4 regions of the Streptomyces sp. XH2 genome follow, and region 3 is predicted to be linked to each of the others. Evidence: riboswitches for the same ligand, from Rfam matches in the RefSeq annotation. Region 3 holds a riboswitch; each other region holds the start of a gene.
What was found. A riboswitch is a leader RNA that binds a small molecule or an ion and turns the genes downstream of it on or off. The one in region 3 is predicted to bind cobalamin.
Positions count from the first base shown of each region.

Region 1 (4,097 bases), on a different contig from region 3:
GTTTCCGTCGCTCCCGCCGCTCTTGTCCGCGGCACTCGGCCGCGCGCTCTCCGCACCCTTCTTCGCGCCGCTCACCTGCTCGCCGCAGCCCGTCCGCGGGTAGCCCGCGATGGCGCACAGCAGGGCGGAGGAGTCGTAGCGCAGCGGCTTCGCGACCGCGGCCAGCGCCTCGCCCGCGGTCGTGTCCTCGCCCACCTGGGCGCAGGCCGAGCGGGCCGCGGGCGGCGTCTCGCCGTCGGGGGCGTCGGCGGGCGTGCCGAAGTCGAGGACGACGGCGACGCGCTTCGCCCCGTCCTTGGCGGGCGTGCTGTCGCAGACCGCTTCGAAGCCGGCGGCGGCGCGCGGTTTCGCGGCGTCGGAGGAGTCCGCGCTGACCGCGAACCGGAACCCGATCACGTCCCCGTCGCCGGGCCGCGCCGTGCCCGGCCCCTGCGTCGCGTACGCCCACTGGCCGCCGGAGCCCTGCCAGAACGACCAGTACCGGTAGCCGGCGGCCTGGGCGGGGGCGGTGCCGAGCAGTACGAGGAGCACGGCGACCAGCGCGGCGACCGCACCGCCGCGCATCCCGGCGGCTCGCACCCCGGCAGGGCGCATTCCGGCAGCTCGCGTCACAGCTGCTGCTTCTTCTTGCGGCCGCTGATCAGGAAGCCGATGCCGGCGCCGAAGGCCAGGCCGACGCCGACGATCCACCAGACGTTGACGGTGACGCCGCCGTCCTTCTCGTCCTTGTCCTCGTCCTTCTTCGACTCGTCGGAGCCCGTGGCCCGCTCCGGCGCCGGCCCCGTGGCGTTCAGCTGCGCCACGAGGTCCGTGCCCGCGAAGTCGCGCGGGTCGCCGCCCGCGGCGCGCGTGGCGAGGATCAGCTTGGCGAGCCGGCCGGGCTGGCCCTTGGCCCACTCGGCGGTGCCGCTCTCCTTGGACCGCAGCCACTTCAGGGGCTTCTCGGCGGCGGCGCGGTGACCGCCCGCGGCGAGGGCGAGGGCGGCGTCGGCCGTGTTGCCCTGGTCGGGCTTGGCGGGGGCGCCGGGCATGGACGGCAGCAGGTAGCCACCGTTCTTGTCCATGGCGGCCACGAGGTAGCCGTCCACGGCCTCGGCGGCCGCGGCGGCGTCCTTGGGACCGGCCTTGTCCTCGCCCGCGCACTCCAGCGCCTTGACGGGCCGGTCGGCGTCCTTCTTCGGGGGCTCGGCGAGGAAGCCCTTGCCGAGCGTGGCGAGCGCGGCGGCGGCGCTGGCCAGGTTGTCGGCGCGCAGCCCCTTGTCGTCCTTCAGGTACGCGAACGCGCCGCGCTCGCCCTCCTTCGCGTCGCAGCCGAGCTGGAAGGCCAGCAGCGTCTCCACGGGGTTCTTGCCGTTCTTGACGGCGTCCTTGGCCGGGTCCTGGCCGGCCGCCGCGAACGCGCCGAGGGCGATGGAGGTGGAGTTGGCGTCGGTGGGGCTGCCGGCCTGGTAGCCCCAGCCGCCGTCGTCGTTCTGGTGGGCCTTGAGCCAGTCCAGGCCCTTCCTGACCGCGTCCGCGCGCCCGCCGGCGGCCGCGAGGCCCTGCACGGCCGCGGCGGTGGCGTCCGTGAACTCGTCCTTCTTCGGGTCGCACGCCTTGCTCGTGTCCGCGCGGTAGCCGGGGAAGCCGCCGTCCTCGCACTGCTGGCCCGCGAGCCAGTCGACCCCCGGCTTGGCCGGGGTGACGCCCGTGGCGTTCTGCGCCACGAAGGCCAGCGACTGCCGGAAGACACCGTCGAACTTGGGGTCGGCCGTGCCGTACAGCCCCGGCGCCGGGGACGGTGAGCCGTCGGCGAAGGCGGCGGGGGCCGCGGCCGCGCCCAGGACGGCGGCGGTGGCCAGGGCCGCGGCGCCGCGGCGCGCGTGGACGGCGAGGGAGGGGGCCATGGGGTCGAGCCTCTCGGTGGGGTGTCACTGCGGGGGCGGGGGCAGGGCCGGCTGACGGGGTCCGCGGCCGCGCACGGCCGCCTCCCCGCGCGCTGCGCGCGGTGGCACCGGGCTCGGCTCCGCATACCTCGGCGGTGCCGGTGGACCGGACGGCACCGCCAGGCGGCACGACCGGTTCCGGAAGCCTGCCGCCTGGACCGGGTGGTCCGGCTCGTACGGCCGCCGGGCGGCGGACCGTAGTCACGGTTGCGGGTCAGCGCCGGATTTGCACCGGCTTCCCCCGTTCCGAGGCGGGATGAAGTTGTCACGGACACTTTAACCGGACGGCCTGAAGATCAACGGTCCGGCGACCTGTTGCCCGCTGCCGGGCGGGCTGCTAAGTGTCTGATGCTGCGTCAGTTTTTCGTTACGGCGCGCAGGGCTCCGCAGACGCGCGGGAGGCATCCGGATCATGAACCAGCATGCGAACGGACCGGTCGTCGAGCACGGACAGCTCTTCATCGGCGGCGCCATGGCCGACCCGGCCGGCCGCGCCGTCATCGACGTCGTGTCGCCGCACACCGAGGAGGTGATCGGCCGCGTCCCGCACGCCTCGCGCGAGGACGTCGACAGGGCCGTCGCCGCGGCCCGCACGGCCTTCGACTCCGGCGTCTGGGCCGACCGGCCCCTCGCCGAGCGCATCGACGTCGTCACCCGCATCAAGGACGGCGTCGCCGCCCGGCACGAGGAGATCGCCCGGATCGTCTCCGCCCAGAACGGCTCCCCGTACTCCTGGAGCGTCCTCGCCCAGGCCCTCGGCGCGATGATGGTGTGGGACTGCGCCATCGCCGTCGCCCGCGGCCTGCCCTACGAGGAGCGGCGGGCCGGCGCCCTCGGGCCGCTGCTCGTGCGGCGCGAGCCGGTCGGCGTCGTCGCTGCCGTCGTGCCGTGGAACGTCCCGCAGCTCGTGACGGCGGCCAAGCTCGCGCCCGCGCTGCTGACGGGCTGCTCGGTGGTGCTCAAGCCCTCGCCGGAAACGCCGCTGGACTCGTACCTCCTGGCGGAGATCGTCACGGAGGCGGGCCTGCCGGAGGGCGTCCTGTCGATCCTGCCCGCGGAACGCGAGGTCAGCGAGTACCTCGTCGGGCACCCCGGCGTCGACAAGGTGGCCTTCACCGGCTCGGTCGCGGCGGGCAAGCGCGTCATGGAGGTCGCGGCGCGCCGGCTGACCCGCGTCACTCTGGAGCTCGGCGGCAAGTCCGCGGCGATCGTCCTGCCGGACGCCGACCTGGAGGCGGCCGTCGCCGGCATCGTCCCCGCGGCCTGGATGAACAACGGCCAGTCGTGCGTGGCCCAGACGCGCATCCTCGCCCCCCGCGCCCACTACGCCGAACTGGCCGAGCGCTTCACGGCCGCCGCCTCCGCCCTCGTCGTCGGCGACCCCCTCGACCCCGCCACCCAGGTCGGGCCGCTCGTCGCCGAACGGCAGCGCCGCAGGTCCCTGGAGTACATCGCGCTCGGGCAGCGCGAGGGCGCCAAGGTGCTGGCCGGCGGCGGCCGCCCGGCCGGCCGCGACAAGGGCTGGTACGTCGAGCCCACCCTCTTCGGCGACGTCTCCAACGACATGCGCATCGCCCGCGAGGAGATCTTCGGCCCCGTCATCTGCCTGCTGCCCTACGACACGGAGGAGGAGGCCGTGCGCATCGCCGACGACTCCGACTACGGGCTCTCCGGCAGCGTCTGGACCCGCGACGCCGAACGCGGCATCGAGGTCGCCCGCCGGGTGCGCACCGGCACGTACTCGGTCAACACCTTCGGCCTCGACATGTTCGGCCCCTTCGGCGGCTACAAGAACTCCGGCCTGGGGCGGGAGTTCGGACCGGAGGGCTTCGCCGAGTACCTGGAGCACAAGACGATCCACCTGCCCGCGGACTACGAGGAGGGCTGACGGAATGACTGCCGCCGAGCGCTGGCACGTGCGGGTCGACCGGGGGCTGTGCGTGGGCTCGGGAATGTGCGCCGGGAGCGCGCCCGGGGCGTTCGCGCTCGACGCGGGCCGCCGCTCCCGGCCCCTCGCGGAGGAGACGGACCCGTCCGAGGAAGTGCTCGCGGCCGCGGAGACCTGCCCCGTGGAGGCGATCACGATCAGCAGGCCGGACACGGGCGAGACGGTGTTTCCTCCCGACGAGTGAAACCCCTTCGTACGCATGGGCGTTGTTACTCATGCGTTCC
Region 1 covers NZ_JBMMMZ010000002.1:378,622-382,718, forward strand. Annotated here, with positions in the region: gene ACOTKD_RS05350 (SCO2322 family protein) at 1-564, opposite strand, end outside; gene ACOTKD_RS05355 (prenyltransferase/squalene oxidase repeat-containing protein) at 609-1,886, opposite strand; cobalamin riboswitch at 2,064-2,225, opposite strand; gene ACOTKD_RS05360 (aldehyde dehydrogenase) at 2,338-3,813, shown strand; gene ACOTKD_RS05365 (ferredoxin) at 3,818-4,057, shown strand.
Region 1: another riboswitch for cobalamin. It lies ahead of ACOTKD_RS05355 (prenyltransferase/squalene oxidase repeat-containing protein); the one in region 3 lies ahead of ACOTKD_RS32945 (cobalamin biosynthesis protein).

Region 2 (4,097 bases), on a different contig from region 3:
TGCGCAGCCTGAACGACCCGGCCCTCGCCGCGGTCTTCCTGCACGGCGCCCAGCCCGTGGAGCGGCTCGTCGCCGGCCTGATCCGGCAGGCGTGCGCGGCGGACGGGGGGCCGGCGCCCGGCCTCGACCCCGAACGGGAGGCCGATCTGCTGGTGTCGGGGGTGACGGGGCTGGGCATGGACGTGCTCCACGGCCGGCGCACCCTCGCCGACGTGCGGACGACGCTGGACTACCACCTCGACCGGATCCTGCCCGCGCGGTGACGCCACGGCAGGAGGGGCGGGCGCCGTGCCGCACCGGCGCCCGCCCCTCCGTCACTTCGTCACTCCGGCGTCAGGAAGCGCCGCCGGGCAGCTCCGCCCGGACCTCCCGCGCCGCCGTGACGAGGTTCTCCAGCGAGGCCCGGACCTCGGGCCAGCCGCGGGTCTTCAGCCCGCAGTCCGGGTTGACCCACAGGCGCTCGCCGGGGATCGCTTCCAGGCCCTTGCGCAGCAGCGCCGCGGCCTCGTCCGCGCCGGGGACGCGCGGGGAGTGGATGTCGTAGACGCCGGGCCCGACCTCGCGCGGGTAGCCCGCCGTGGCCAGCTCGGCGGCGACCTGCATGTGCGAGCGGGCGGCCTCCAGGCTGATGACGTCGGCGTCGAGGTCGTCGATGGCCCGGAGGATGTCGCCGAACTCCGCGTAGCACATGTGCGTGTGGATCTGCGTGTCCGGCCGGACGCCCGCGGTGCTGAGGCGGAACGCCTCGGTCGCCCACGCCAGGTACTCGGCGTGGCCGGCCGCGCGCAGCGGCAGCGTCTCGCGCAGCGCCGGCTCGTCCACCTGGATCACCGAGGTGCCCGCGGCCTCCAGGTCGGCTACCTCGTCGCGCAGGGCGAGGGCGACCTGCCGGGCGGTGTCGCCGAGCGGCTGGTCGTCGCGGACGAACGACCAGGCGAGCATGGTGACCGGCCCGGTCAGCATGCCCTTGACGGGCTTGCCCGCCACCGACTGGGCGTAGCGCGTCCAGCGGACCGTCATCGGCTCCGGGCGGGAGATGTCACCGGCGAGGACCGGCGGGCGGACGTAGCGCGTGCCGTACGACTGGACCCAGCCGTGCTGCGTGGCCAGATAGCCCGTCAGCTGCTCGGCGAAGTACTGCACCATGTCGTTGCGCTCGGGCTCGCCGTGCACGAGGACGTCGATGCCGGCCTTCTCCTGGAACGAGAGCACCTCGCGGATCTCGGCCTTGATGCGCTCCTCGTACGCCTCGGCGTCGATCCGTCCCGAGCGCAGGTCGGCGCGGGCGGTGCGCAGCTCCGTCGTCTGCGGGAAGGAGCCGATGGTGGTGACCGGCAGCAGGGGCAGGCCGAGGTGGGCCCGCTGGGCGGCCGCCCGCTGCTCGTACGGCTGCGAGCGGCGGCCGTCGGTCTCGGTGACGGCGGCGGCGCGGGCGCGGACGGCCGGGTCCCGGGTGATGGCCGAGCCCGCCCGCGAAGCCAGGTCGGCGCGGTTGGCGGCCAGCTCGGCCGCGATCGTGTCGGGGCCCTGCGCCAGGCCGCGGGCCAGCGTGACCACCTCGGCGGCCTTCTGGCGGGCGAACGCGAGCCAGCGGGCGATCTGCGGGTCGATGTCCCGCTCGGCCGCCGCGTCCAGCGGCACGTGCAGCAGGGAGCAGGACGGGGCGACGTCGACCCGGCCGGCGAGGCCGAGGAGCGTGCCCAGGGTGGACAGGGACTTCTCGAAGTCGTTGATCCACACGTTGCGGCCGTTGACGACGCCGGCGAGGAGCCGCTTGCCGGGCAGCCCGCCGGCGGCCGCGAGGTCGTCGAGGTTGGCGGCGGCGGGGCCCGTGAAGTCCAGGGCGAGGCCCTCGACGGGGGCCTTGGCGAGGACCGGGAGGGCCTCGCCGAGCCGGTCGAAGTAGGAGGCGACCAGCAGCCGGGGCCGGTCGGTGAGGCCGCCCAGTTCGCGGTAGGCGCGGGCGGCGGCGTTGAGCTCGGCGGGGGAGCGGTCCTGGACCAGGGCGGGCTCGTCGAGCTGCACCCATTCGGCGCCCGCGGCCCGCAGGTCGGCGAGGACCTCGGCGTACACCGGCAGCAGCCGGTCGAGGAGGGTGAGCGGCTCGAAGCCGGCGGCGACGCCCGGCGCGGGCTTGGCCAGCAGCAGGTACGTGACGGGGCCGACGAGCACCGGACGGGCCGTCAGGCCGAGCGCGAGGGCCTCCTTCAGCTCCGCGACCTGCTTGGTGGAGTCCGCGGTGAAGACCGTGCCGGGGTCGAGTTCGGGGACCAGGTAGTGGTAGTTGGTGTCGAACCACTTGGTCATCTCCAGCGGCGCCACCTCCTGCGTGCCACGGGCCATGGCGAAGTAGCCGTCCAGGGCGTCGGCGTCGACGGTCGCGCGGTGCCGCGCGGGAATCGCACCGACCATCACACTGGTGTCCAGGACGTGGTCGTAGAACGAGAAGTCGCCCGTGGGCACTTCGTGCACACCGGCCCCGGCCAGCTGCTGCCAGTTCGTACGGCGCAGTGCGGCGGCCGTGTCCCGCAGGGCCTCGGCCGTGACACGGCCCTTCCAGTACCCCTCGATCGCCTTCTTCAGTTCCCGGCCCTGACCCTGCCGGGGGTAGCCGTGGACGGTGGCCTGTGCTGCCGCGGCTGCGGACTTGCTGGTCACGGAACTCTCCTTCGCGAGCGTGCGTGCGTCCATGACCCCGGGACGGACGGAGAGCGCGAAGGAACGGCAGACCGGGCGGGCCGCCGCCGCGGTGCGGTCGCTCGTAGCGCCGCCGCGTGTGCCCGCCTGATGTGTGCTCCCCCAGACTTCGTCCGGGGGTGCCCCCAACCGCCCTCGAGGTCACCGGGATCTCCGTGCGCTCGGCAGCGCACGGGCAGTTGGCAGGTCTTCGGACTCGCGGGCACGCCACATGGCACCTACTGGCCGTCGCTTCCCGGACCCGTACGGATCCAGTGCGTATGACGGCGGTCGTTCCCGCTCACCGCTGCGGGGCAGTCCCGGATTCCCACCGGGTTCCCTCTTGCGACGCGCCTGCCTGGCGAGCAGGGCGAACCAGCTGCACCGTCACTCTAGGCCGCGGGGCAGGGTCACGGAAGAGTGAAGTGGCGCGCCTCACGAGGCGGTTCGCGTCGCCAGCCGCAGCCGCAGCTCCATCTCGTGCTCACCGGAGACGTGACCGCGGTGCTCGGCGGCGAAGGCGCGCTCCAGTTCCTCCTTGACCTGGCGGACGGGGTCGGCGGCGCCGAACAGGTCGGCCGTGACCGTGCCCGAGAGGGGAGCCTTCCCCGGCTGCGCCGCGCCCTCGCCCAGCCGCGTGCGGGTGTCCACCGTCATGCACCAGATCATCGGGCCCGCGCCGGGCGCGCCCGGGCTGGTCTCGCTGCGCGGCGGGCCCGCTTCGGGGAAGGCGGCCTCCAGAACGCCGAAGACGGCGCCCGCGTCCTGGTGGCCGCAGTCCGTCAGATGCACGCTGACGTGGTCCGCACTCTCCCGGGCATCCGTCACCTGCTCCTCCTCCGCCGTCGTTGCCGTGACCGGGGCCGCCGCCGTGCGCGGAGAAGCCCTGCTCCGACCGTACGGCGCGCCCGGGTTCCGTGCCGCGGGCTGTGCGACCATACGGGCCAGGTGCCCCGTTCCCGCCGGGAGATGCCGCCCCGGTACCGGTGGCCTCACCCGAACGGTGGAATGCGCCCAAAGTAATTGACTGATTACGCTTGGTGCATGACCCTGTGGAGCCCCGCACCGCCGCCGTCGCAGCCCGCGTTGCGCGCCGCGGTCGCCGTGCTGGTCTCCGTCCTGCTGCTCTTCTCCGGGGGGAGCGGCACGGTGTTCGCCCTGGGCTCCGGCCCGGAAGAGACCCCCGTGTCCGTGGAGTTCGCCACCGCGGACGACTGCGTCGCGGACAACCGCACGCCCCGCGTCCAGGCGTCTCCGGGCAGGCGCACCTGCGTCCCCGCCTCGCGGGACTCCGCGGGAGCCGGATCCCCGCCGGCCCCCGGCTGCCGGCCCGCACCGCCGGCCCCCGAAGGCCCCGCGGCCACCGCGGGCCGCGCGCGCAACGACGTCCTGCGCTGCTGAGAGGAACCCCCGCCCGTCCC
Region 2 covers NZ_JBMMMZ010000004.1:35,086-39,182, reverse strand. Annotated here, with positions in the region: gene ACOTKD_RS09635 (TetR/AcrR family transcriptional regulator) at 1-263, shown strand, start outside; gene metE (5-methyltetrahydropteroyltriglutamate--homocysteine S-methyltransferase) at 334-2,658, opposite strand; cobalamin riboswitch at 2,862-3,071, opposite strand; gene ACOTKD_RS09625 (hypothetical protein) at 3,112-3,504, opposite strand; gene ACOTKD_RS09620 (hypothetical protein) at 3,721-4,077, shown strand.
Region 2: another riboswitch for cobalamin. It lies ahead of metE (5-methyltetrahydropteroyltriglutamate--homocysteine S-methyltransferase); the one in region 3 lies ahead of ACOTKD_RS32945 (cobalamin biosynthesis protein).

Region 3 (4,097 bases):
ATCACGCTTCTCATCGGGATCGTGATCGTCACGGCCTTGGTGTTCGACTTTACGAACGGCTTCCACGACACGGCCAACGCCATGGCCACCACCATCTCCACCGGGGCCCTCAAGCCCAAGGTGGCAGTGGCGATGTCGGCCGTGCTGAACCTCGTCGGCGCATTCCTGTCCGTGGAGGTCGCCAAGACGATCTCCGGGGGAATCATCGATGAGAGCGCGGGCATCAGACCGGAGATCATCTTCGCGGGTCTGGTCGGCGCGATCGTCTGGAACCTGCTGACCTGGCTCGCCGGTCTGCCCTCCAGCTCCTCGCACGCCCTCTTCGGCGGCCTCATCGGCGCGACGGTCGTCTCCGTCGGCTTCGACGCGGTCAACGCCGACAAGGTCGTCATGAAGGTCCTCATCCCCGCCGTCGCCGCGCCGATCGTGGCCGGCCTCGCCGCCTGGTGCGCGACCCGGCTCACCTACCGGCTCGCCCGCGGCCGCGACGAGCGCGACACCGCCAAGGGCTACCGCGCCGGGCAGATCGCCTCGGCCGCCCTGGTCTCCCTCGCCCACGGCACCAACGACGCGCAGAAGACCATGGGCGTGATCACCCTCGCGCTCGTCGCCGGCGGCGTCGTCGCACCGCACTCCGACCCGCCGCTGTGGGTCATCGTCTCGGCCGGCCTCGCCATCGCCCTCGGCACGTACCTGGGCGGCTGGCGCATCATCCAGACCCTCGGCAAGGGCCTCACCGACATCAAGCCCGCGCAGGGCTTCGCCGCCCAGACCGGCGCCGCGACCGTGATCCTCGCCTCCTCGCACATCGGCTTCGCGCTCTCCACCACCCAGGTCTGCTCCGGCTCGATCATGGGCGCCGGCCTCGGCCGCAAGGGCGGCGTCGTGCGCTGGTCGACCGCCGGGCGCATGGTCATGGCCTGGGGCCTGACCCTCCCCGCGGCCGGCCTCGTCGCCGGTGGCGCGGCCTTCCTCGCCGACCAGGGCGACTGGGGCGTCGCCGCGGTCGCCGTCCTCGGCCTGGCCGTCTCCGGCGCGATCTGGCTGGCCTCGCGCCGCAAGCCCGTCACCCACGACGACCTGGACTCGCGCGACGCCGTCACCGGCGCCGAGCCGGCCGGTGTCGTCACCGCGGCCCTGCAGGCCGTCGCCCCGCCGCCGGCCGGCCCGCTCGCCGCCGCGGTCTCCCCCTCCCCCGAGGCCGGGCGGGCTCCTGCCGCCGCCGCGGCGAGCTAAGGCATAAGGAAGAAACGCATGCACATCGACTGGGCAGCTCTCGGCCAGGTCTTCGGCGTCAGCCTCGTGGTGACGGTCGGCCTGGTGGGCATCTTCACCCTGGGCATCGTGGGCACGTCGCCCCGTGCGGGGGGCTCGGCGGACTCGGGTGCGGGTGCGGGTGCGCTCGCGCGCTCCGGGGCGTACGCGTGCTTCGCGCTGTGCGCGGCGGCCGTGGGTTACGGCATCTACTTGATCGTGGCGTAGCCGCGCTCCGCCTTCGAACGGCCGGACCCCTTCAGGGGTCCGGCCGTTCGCGTACCCGCGGGGAAGCCGGGCTGCGCCGCGGCCGCGCAACCGGCTTCCGCCGCGGTCAAGCGCATCTCGTTGCCGCGCAACGAACCCCGCCGCCGCGGCCGCTTGCGTCTCGTTGCCGGGCAGCGAACTCCCGCCGCAACGGCGATCATCCTGGGTGTACGTCTCCGCCGGCGCCGCCCCGCCGGTGGGTTCGGCACCGCCGGACACGTACACGGGGGTTGCACGCCGCGGCGGCGGTAAAAGGCGTCGGCCGCACCCGGCACGGGAAGCGCTCGGGCCAGGTCAGAGCGAGTTGACGGCGCCCGCGGCGCATGGTGGACTTCCGGAGCCAAACGGCGACAGCAGAGGAAGTCCGGTGCGAATCCGGCGCGGTCCCGCCACTGTCACCGGGGAGCGTCTCCCCCACGCGATGGCCACGGCGGCGAGCCGGAAGGCCGGGGCGGGCGCGGATCCGGGAGCCAGGAGACTCTGGTCGCCGGTCACGTCGAGCCAGGGCGCGGACCCTGAGTGAGGACACATCGTCATGCCCGGCGCCCGCCACCGAACGCCCCGCAGAGCCTTCTCTTCCCGCCGAGGCGTGACGGCGGTCTGATCCGATGCGTGCCGATCCGATCGGTTTCGCGTGCGGCGCCGCCCTCGGCTTCCTCGGTGACCGCGTCCTGGGCGACCCGCGCCGCGGCCACCCCGTCGCCGCGTTCGGCCGCGCCGCGCACGCCGTGGAGCAGCGCCTGTGGCGCGACGACCGCGGCCGCGGTGCCCTGCACACCCTGGTGTGCGCCGGGGGCGCGGCGGCAGGCGCCGCACTGCTGGCCCGTACCGTACGCGCTTCTCGTTCCCGTACCGCCGACGTCGCGCTGACCGCCGCCGCCACCTGGGCCGTGCTCGGCGGCACGTCCCTGGGCCGGGAGGCCCGCGCCATCGGGGGCGCGCTCGCCGCCGGTGACGTGGAGGTCGCCCGCGAGCGCCTGCCGCACCTGTGCGGCCGCGACCCGCAGGCGCTGGACGGGCAGCAGATCGCCCGCGCCGTCGTGGAGTCCGTGGCCGAGAACACCTCCGACGCCGTCGTCGGCGCCCTCGTGTGGGGCGCGCTCGGCGGCGTGCCCGGCCTGGTGGGCTTCCGGGCCGTGAACACCCTGGACGCCATGGTCGGCCACAAGTCGGCCCGCTACCGGCGCTTCGGCTGGGCCTCGGCCCGCCTGGACGACGTGGCCGGCTGGCCCGGCGCACGCCTGACCGCGGCCCTCGCCGTCCTCGCGGGCCCGGATCCACGCGGCGCCTGGCGCGTGGCCCGGCGCGACGCGTCCCGCCACCCCAGCCCCAACGCGGGTCCCGTGGAGGCCGCGTTCGCGGGCGCGCTCGGCGTGCGGCTGGGCGGCGCGCTCGCGTACGCGGGCCGGGTGGAGCACCGCCCCGTCCTGGGCGCGGAGAACCGCCCCGTGCGGACGGACGACATCGAGCGCGCGGTGCGCCTCTCGCACCGGGTGTCGCTGCTGGCCCTGGGGACGGCGGTGGCGGCCCGCACAGTGGGCAGCCTGTTGACGACGGCAAGAGCGGCAAGGAGGAGCCGGTGACGGCTGACAGGAGCGGGCCCGCGGGCCCGCTGGGCGGGGGCCTGCTGGTGGCCGGCACCACCTCGGACGCGGGCAAGAGCGTGGTGACGGCCGGCATCTGCCGCTGGCTGGCCCGCAAGGGCGTCAAGGTCGCGCCGTTCAAGGCGCAGAACATGTCGCTCAACTCGTTCGTGACGCGCGAGGGCGCGGAGATAGGCCGCGCGCAGGCCATGCAGGCGGCCGCGGCCCGCGTGGAGCCGAGCGCGCTCATGAACCCCGTCCTGCTGAAGCCCGGCGGGGACCGCAGCAGCCAGGTCGTCCTGATGGGCAAGCCGGTGGGCGAGCTCAGCGCGCGCGGCTACCACGCGGGGCGGCAGGAGCAGTTGTTCGGCACCGTGACCGGCTGCCTGGAGGAGCTGCGGCGCACGCACGACGCGGTCATCTGCGAGGGCGCGGGCAGCCCGGCCGAGATCAACCTGCGGCGCAGCGACATCGTCAACATGGGCATCGCCCGGGCGGCCCGGCTGCCCGTGGTGGTGGTGGGCGACATCGACCGCGGCGGCGTCTTCGCGTCGTTCTTCGGCACGACGGCGCTGCTGTCGCCGGAGGACCAGGAGCTGATAGCGGGTTACGTCGTCAACAAGTTCCGGGGCGACGTGACGCTGCTGGAGCCGGGCCTGGACATGCTGTACGAGCTGACGGGCCGGCGGACGTTCGGCGTCCTGCCGTTCGCGCACGGCCTCGGCATCGACGAGGAGGACGGCCTGCGGGTCTCCCTGCGGGGCGCGGTGCGCGAGTCGGTGGTGGCCCCGCCGCACGGCGCGGACGTGCTGCGGGTCGCGGTGTGCGCCGTGCCGCTGATGTCGAACTTCACGGACGTGGACGCGCTGGCGGCCGAGCCGGGCGTGGTCGTGCGCTTCGTCGACCGCGCGGAGGAGCTCGCCGACGCCGACCTGGTCGTGGTGCCGGGCACCCGCGGCACCGTACGGGCCCTGAACTGGCTGCGGGAGCGCG
Region 3 covers NZ_JBMMMZ010000018.1:59,042-63,138, forward strand. Annotated here, with positions in the region: gene ACOTKD_RS32935 (anion permease) at 1-1,236, shown strand, start outside; gene ACOTKD_RS32940 (hypothetical protein) at 1,255-1,482, shown strand; cobalamin riboswitch at 1,879-2,001, shown strand; gene ACOTKD_RS32945 (cobalamin biosynthesis protein) at 2,130-3,104, shown strand; gene ACOTKD_RS32950 (cobyric acid synthase) at 3,134-4,097, shown strand, end outside.

Region 4 (4,097 bases), on a different contig from region 3:
CGTCCTGGGCGGGGTCGTGCTCGCGGGCGCGGCCACTCCCCCGCTGGAGCCGTGCCTGCGGGCCCTGTGGCCGGACATCGTCGCGCCCGGGAAGCTGGAGTCGGCCTACGCGCTGGACTCCGCGTCCCAGGAGCTGGTCTTCGTCGGCGGGCCGCTGGTGGTGGCCGGCGGCGTGGCGGTCGCCTCGCCCGCGGCGGCGCTGTGGGCGGGCGCGCTCCTGGGCGTCGCCGGGGTGCTCGTCGTCGCCACCGCCCCGCCCGCCCGGGCCTGGAAGGCGCCCGCCCGGTCCGCCGGCCGGCTGGGGCCGTTGCGCAGCCGCGGCTTCGTCGTCCTGATCACGGGCCTCACGGGCGTGGGCGTCGCCATCGGCACCCTCAACGTCCTCGTCGTCTCCTACGCGGAGGGGCACCGGCTGCCCGGCGGCGCCCCGGCGCTGCTCTCGCTCAACGCTCTCGGGGCGCTCACCGGCGGGCTGGCCTACGGGGCCGTGCGGCGCTGGCGGGTGGCGCCGCCGCGCCGGACGCTGCTGATGATGCTGGGTCTGACGGCCGGGTACGGGCTGCTGTGCCTGCTGCCCGCCCCGCCGTACATGGCCTGCCTGATGCTCTTCACCGGGCTGTTCCTCGCACCCGTGCTGACCGTCGTGTTCGTGCTCGTGGGCGAGCTCGCGCCGGCGGGCACCGTCACGGAGGCGTTCGCGTGGCTGGTGACCCTGATGACGGCCGGCGTGGCACTGGGGTCGGCCGTCACCGGCACGGTCCTGGAGGAGGCGGGGGCCACGTGGGCCGCGACGTGCGGTGTCCTGGGGGTCGCCGTGGGCACGCTGGTGATCCTCGCCGGGCAGGCGCAGCTGGTGCCGGCGGCGGCGCGGGAGGAGGCCGGGGAGGCGTCCGCCCGCGCCGCCGCCTGACGGCGGGCCGGCGCGCGGGTCAGCTCTCGGCCGGGGCCGCCGGGCGGGCGGCCCAGCGCGGGTCGACCGTGCCGAAGCGCCAGTAGCCGAGGGCGGCCGCCCACACCACCACGAACAGGCCGACGATGACGAAGCCGACGTTGTCGAGGTTCAGGCCGGCGATCCAGCCGGTCACCGCGTCCTCCAGGCCCAGCTTCTCGTGCAGGACGCCGACCAGTTCGATGGTGCCGATGAGGAAGGCGACGGCGATCGACAGGCCCGTGATGGTGAGGTTGTAGTAGACCTTGCGGACCGGGTTGGAGAACGCCCACTGGTAGGCGAAGTTCATGAACGTGCCGTCGAGGGTGTCGAAGAGGCTCATGCCCGCGGCGAACAGCAGCGGCAGGCACAGGATCGCGTACCAGGGCACGCCCGCGGCGGCGCCGCTGCCCGCCATCACCATCAGCGTGACCTCGGTGGCCGTGTCGAAGCCGAGGCCGAAGAGGAAGCCCAGCGGGTACATCTGGCCCGGGCGGGTGATCGAGCGCGTGAAGCGGCCGAGGACGCGGTTCATGAAGCCGCGCGAGTCCAGGTGCTGCTCCAGCTCGGCCTCGTCGTAGCGGCCCTCGCGCATCGCGCGGAAGATCCGCAGGATGCCGGCGAGGGCGACGAGGTTGAGCGCGGCGATGAGGTAGAGGAAGCCGCCGGAGGCGGTCGTGCCGACGATGCCGAGCGTCTGGTGGGTGGTGGACTCCTCGTCCATCAGCGTGCCGGCCAGCCGCGTGCCGCCGGCCACCAGCAGGGTCAGCAGCACGACGACGCTGGAGTGGCCGAGCGCGAACCAGAAGCCGACGGAGACCGGGCGCTTGCCGTCGGCCATCAGCTTGCGGGTGGTGTTGTCGATGGCGGCGATGTGGTCGGCGTCGAAGGCGTGCCGCATGCCGAGGGTGTAGGCGGTGATGCCGAGGCCGACGCCGTAGACCTTGGAGCCGACGGCGTAGTGATGGGGGACGACGAGCAGGTAGAGCACGCCGAACGCGACGACGTGCAGGGCGGCGATGACGGCCAGCAGGCCGGCGGTCCGCACGGTGTCCTGGCGGCGCCAGCGGAAGGAGGGCGCGGGGCCGCCGGGAGAATCGGTGGGTCGGGACATGGGGTTGAACGCTCCAGCACCTCGTGGACCATTTGCGAGATGCCGTGGCCGGTCTCCTGGCTTACGGGTCCGTTCGCGCCCGTCCCCGCCTTCCCGGCAGCCGGCTGCGGCCAGTGGCTCCGCGCGCCCGTGGGGCGACGCGCGGAACGGGACGGTCACTCCCCGATCACAGTGGCGAGGGCCGCGCCGGGCTCGGACCTCGACGGTCCTTCACCGGTCTTCCCGAACACCACGGCCGGGTCACTTTAGCGCCCGGGGGACGCGAATGCGAAGGTTCAGCAGCTGCCAGCCCTTTGCAAGTGTGGTGCCAGGCGCCCCGGGCCGAGCGCACTGCGCCTGCGGCCCCGGGGCCCGCTCGGCCGGGCAGGCTCGCGGCCCGGCCCGGGGTCCGCCCGGCACCGCCGGACTCCGGCGTTTCGGCTCGGCGCCGTTGCGCCGGGTGGAGCGGCGCGGCCCGGAGCACAGGGCGTGCAACCCGCGGGCCGGTCCCCCCTCAGGGCTCCCGCCCGACGTCCAGCGCCTGGCCGCCGAAGCTTCCCTCGCCCTCGGACGCCCGCTTCCACCAGGCCTCCAGGGCGGCCTGGTTCATGGCCGCCCAGTCGGGCGTGGCCTGCACCTGGGCGCGGCCCAGGCGGCGGCCCAGGTCGACGACGGCGCGGCCGGCGGGCGTCCGCGCCGCGTCGTACGCGGCCACGGCCTCCTTCCAGCTCCCGGCGGAGGCCAGGCAGCGCTCCAGCACGGTCGCGTCCTGCAGGGCCTTCACGGCGCCGCTGCCGGAGTGCGGCCGGGCGACGGCGGCCGCGTCGCCGAGGAGGACGAGCCGGCCCTCCCCGTAGCGCGGCACGCACAGGTCGAGGACGGGCTGGACGTAGGTGGCGTCCTTGGGCGTGCGCCGGACGACCTCCTGCCAGTACGGCGGGAAGTGCTCCTCGACGACGGCGCGGTGATGGGCCGTCAGCGCGTCGGGCACCCGGCTCGGCGGGAGGCCCGCCGCGTCGTCGACGGACAGGGCGTGGGCCGGGTCGGCGGGCGCGGTGTAGAAGACCCAGTTGGCGCCGGTTCCGGTCCCGCCCGGCCCGGGGATGCGGTAGACGATCATGTGGCCGCCGGGGAAGGCGACGGTGGCGGCCTCGTCCCGGGCCCACGCGCCGGCCGGGCCGGGCAGTTCCTCCTCCGGGAGGATGCCGCGCCACGCCAGGTATCCGGCGTAACCGGGCACGGTCGCGTCCCGGGTTGCGGCCCGGACGGCGGAGCGGTATCCGTCGGCGCCGATGACGAGGTCGAAGCGCTCCTCACGGCCGCCGGCCAGGCGCAGCAAGGCCCCGTCGGGCCCGGGCAGCACCCGCTCGACCGCGCTCCCGCGCTCGTAGGCGACGCAGGAGGGGACGCGGGCCCGCAGCGCGCTCCACAACGACCCCCAGTCGTACGAACGGAACCCGAACGGCAGCGCCCCCACCCGCCGCCCGGCCCGGCGCGCGTCCTCCCGTACGAGCCAGGGGCGCGAGGTCAGCCGCACCCACGGTATGCCCGGGTCCAGGTGCCCGGCCGCCTCCAGCTCGGCGTAGCGCCGCTCGTGGACGGCGAGGCCGACGCCCCGGTCCGCAAGCCTTCCGGCCGCCCGCTCGAAGACCACCACCTCGCCGGCGCCCGCGCGCGCCACGGCCAGCGCGGCCGCGCATCCGGCGATCGAGCCGCCCACGACCGCCACCCGTCCTGCAAGCATCTCCCACCCCTTTCGTCGCGCCTGTCGCCGACGGAACCTACCCGGCCGTTTGCAGCCGCAGCCACCGGGCGTGTCGGAACGGTGGACGGGGCCGACACGCCGGTGCTACCAGTGCATTGAACGCATAATCAGGTCAGCCGGACCCCATCCGGCACGAGAAGGGGCTGACCGCCATGGCAGGTACGGGAAGACCGCCGACGGATCAGGTCGGCTTCGTGCGCCGGATCGGCCTGTTCCAGGCCACCGCCATCAACATGAGCCAGATGTGCGGCATAGGCCCCTTCGTCACCATCCCCCTGATGGTCGCGGCCTTCGGCGGCCCGCACGCCGTC
Region 4 covers NZ_JBMMMZ010000011.1:147,007-151,103, reverse strand. Annotated here, with positions in the region: gene ACOTKD_RS23005 (MFS transporter) at 1-910, shown strand, start outside; gene ACOTKD_RS23000 (HoxN/HupN/NixA family nickel/cobalt transporter) at 930-2,042, opposite strand; cobalamin riboswitch at 2,072-2,291, opposite strand; gene ACOTKD_RS22995 (FAD-dependent monooxygenase) at 2,536-3,765, opposite strand; gene ACOTKD_RS22990 (APC family permease) at 3,939-4,097, shown strand, end outside.
Region 4: another riboswitch for cobalamin. It lies ahead of ACOTKD_RS23000 (HoxN/HupN/NixA family nickel/cobalt transporter); the one in region 3 lies ahead of ACOTKD_RS32945 (cobalamin biosynthesis protein).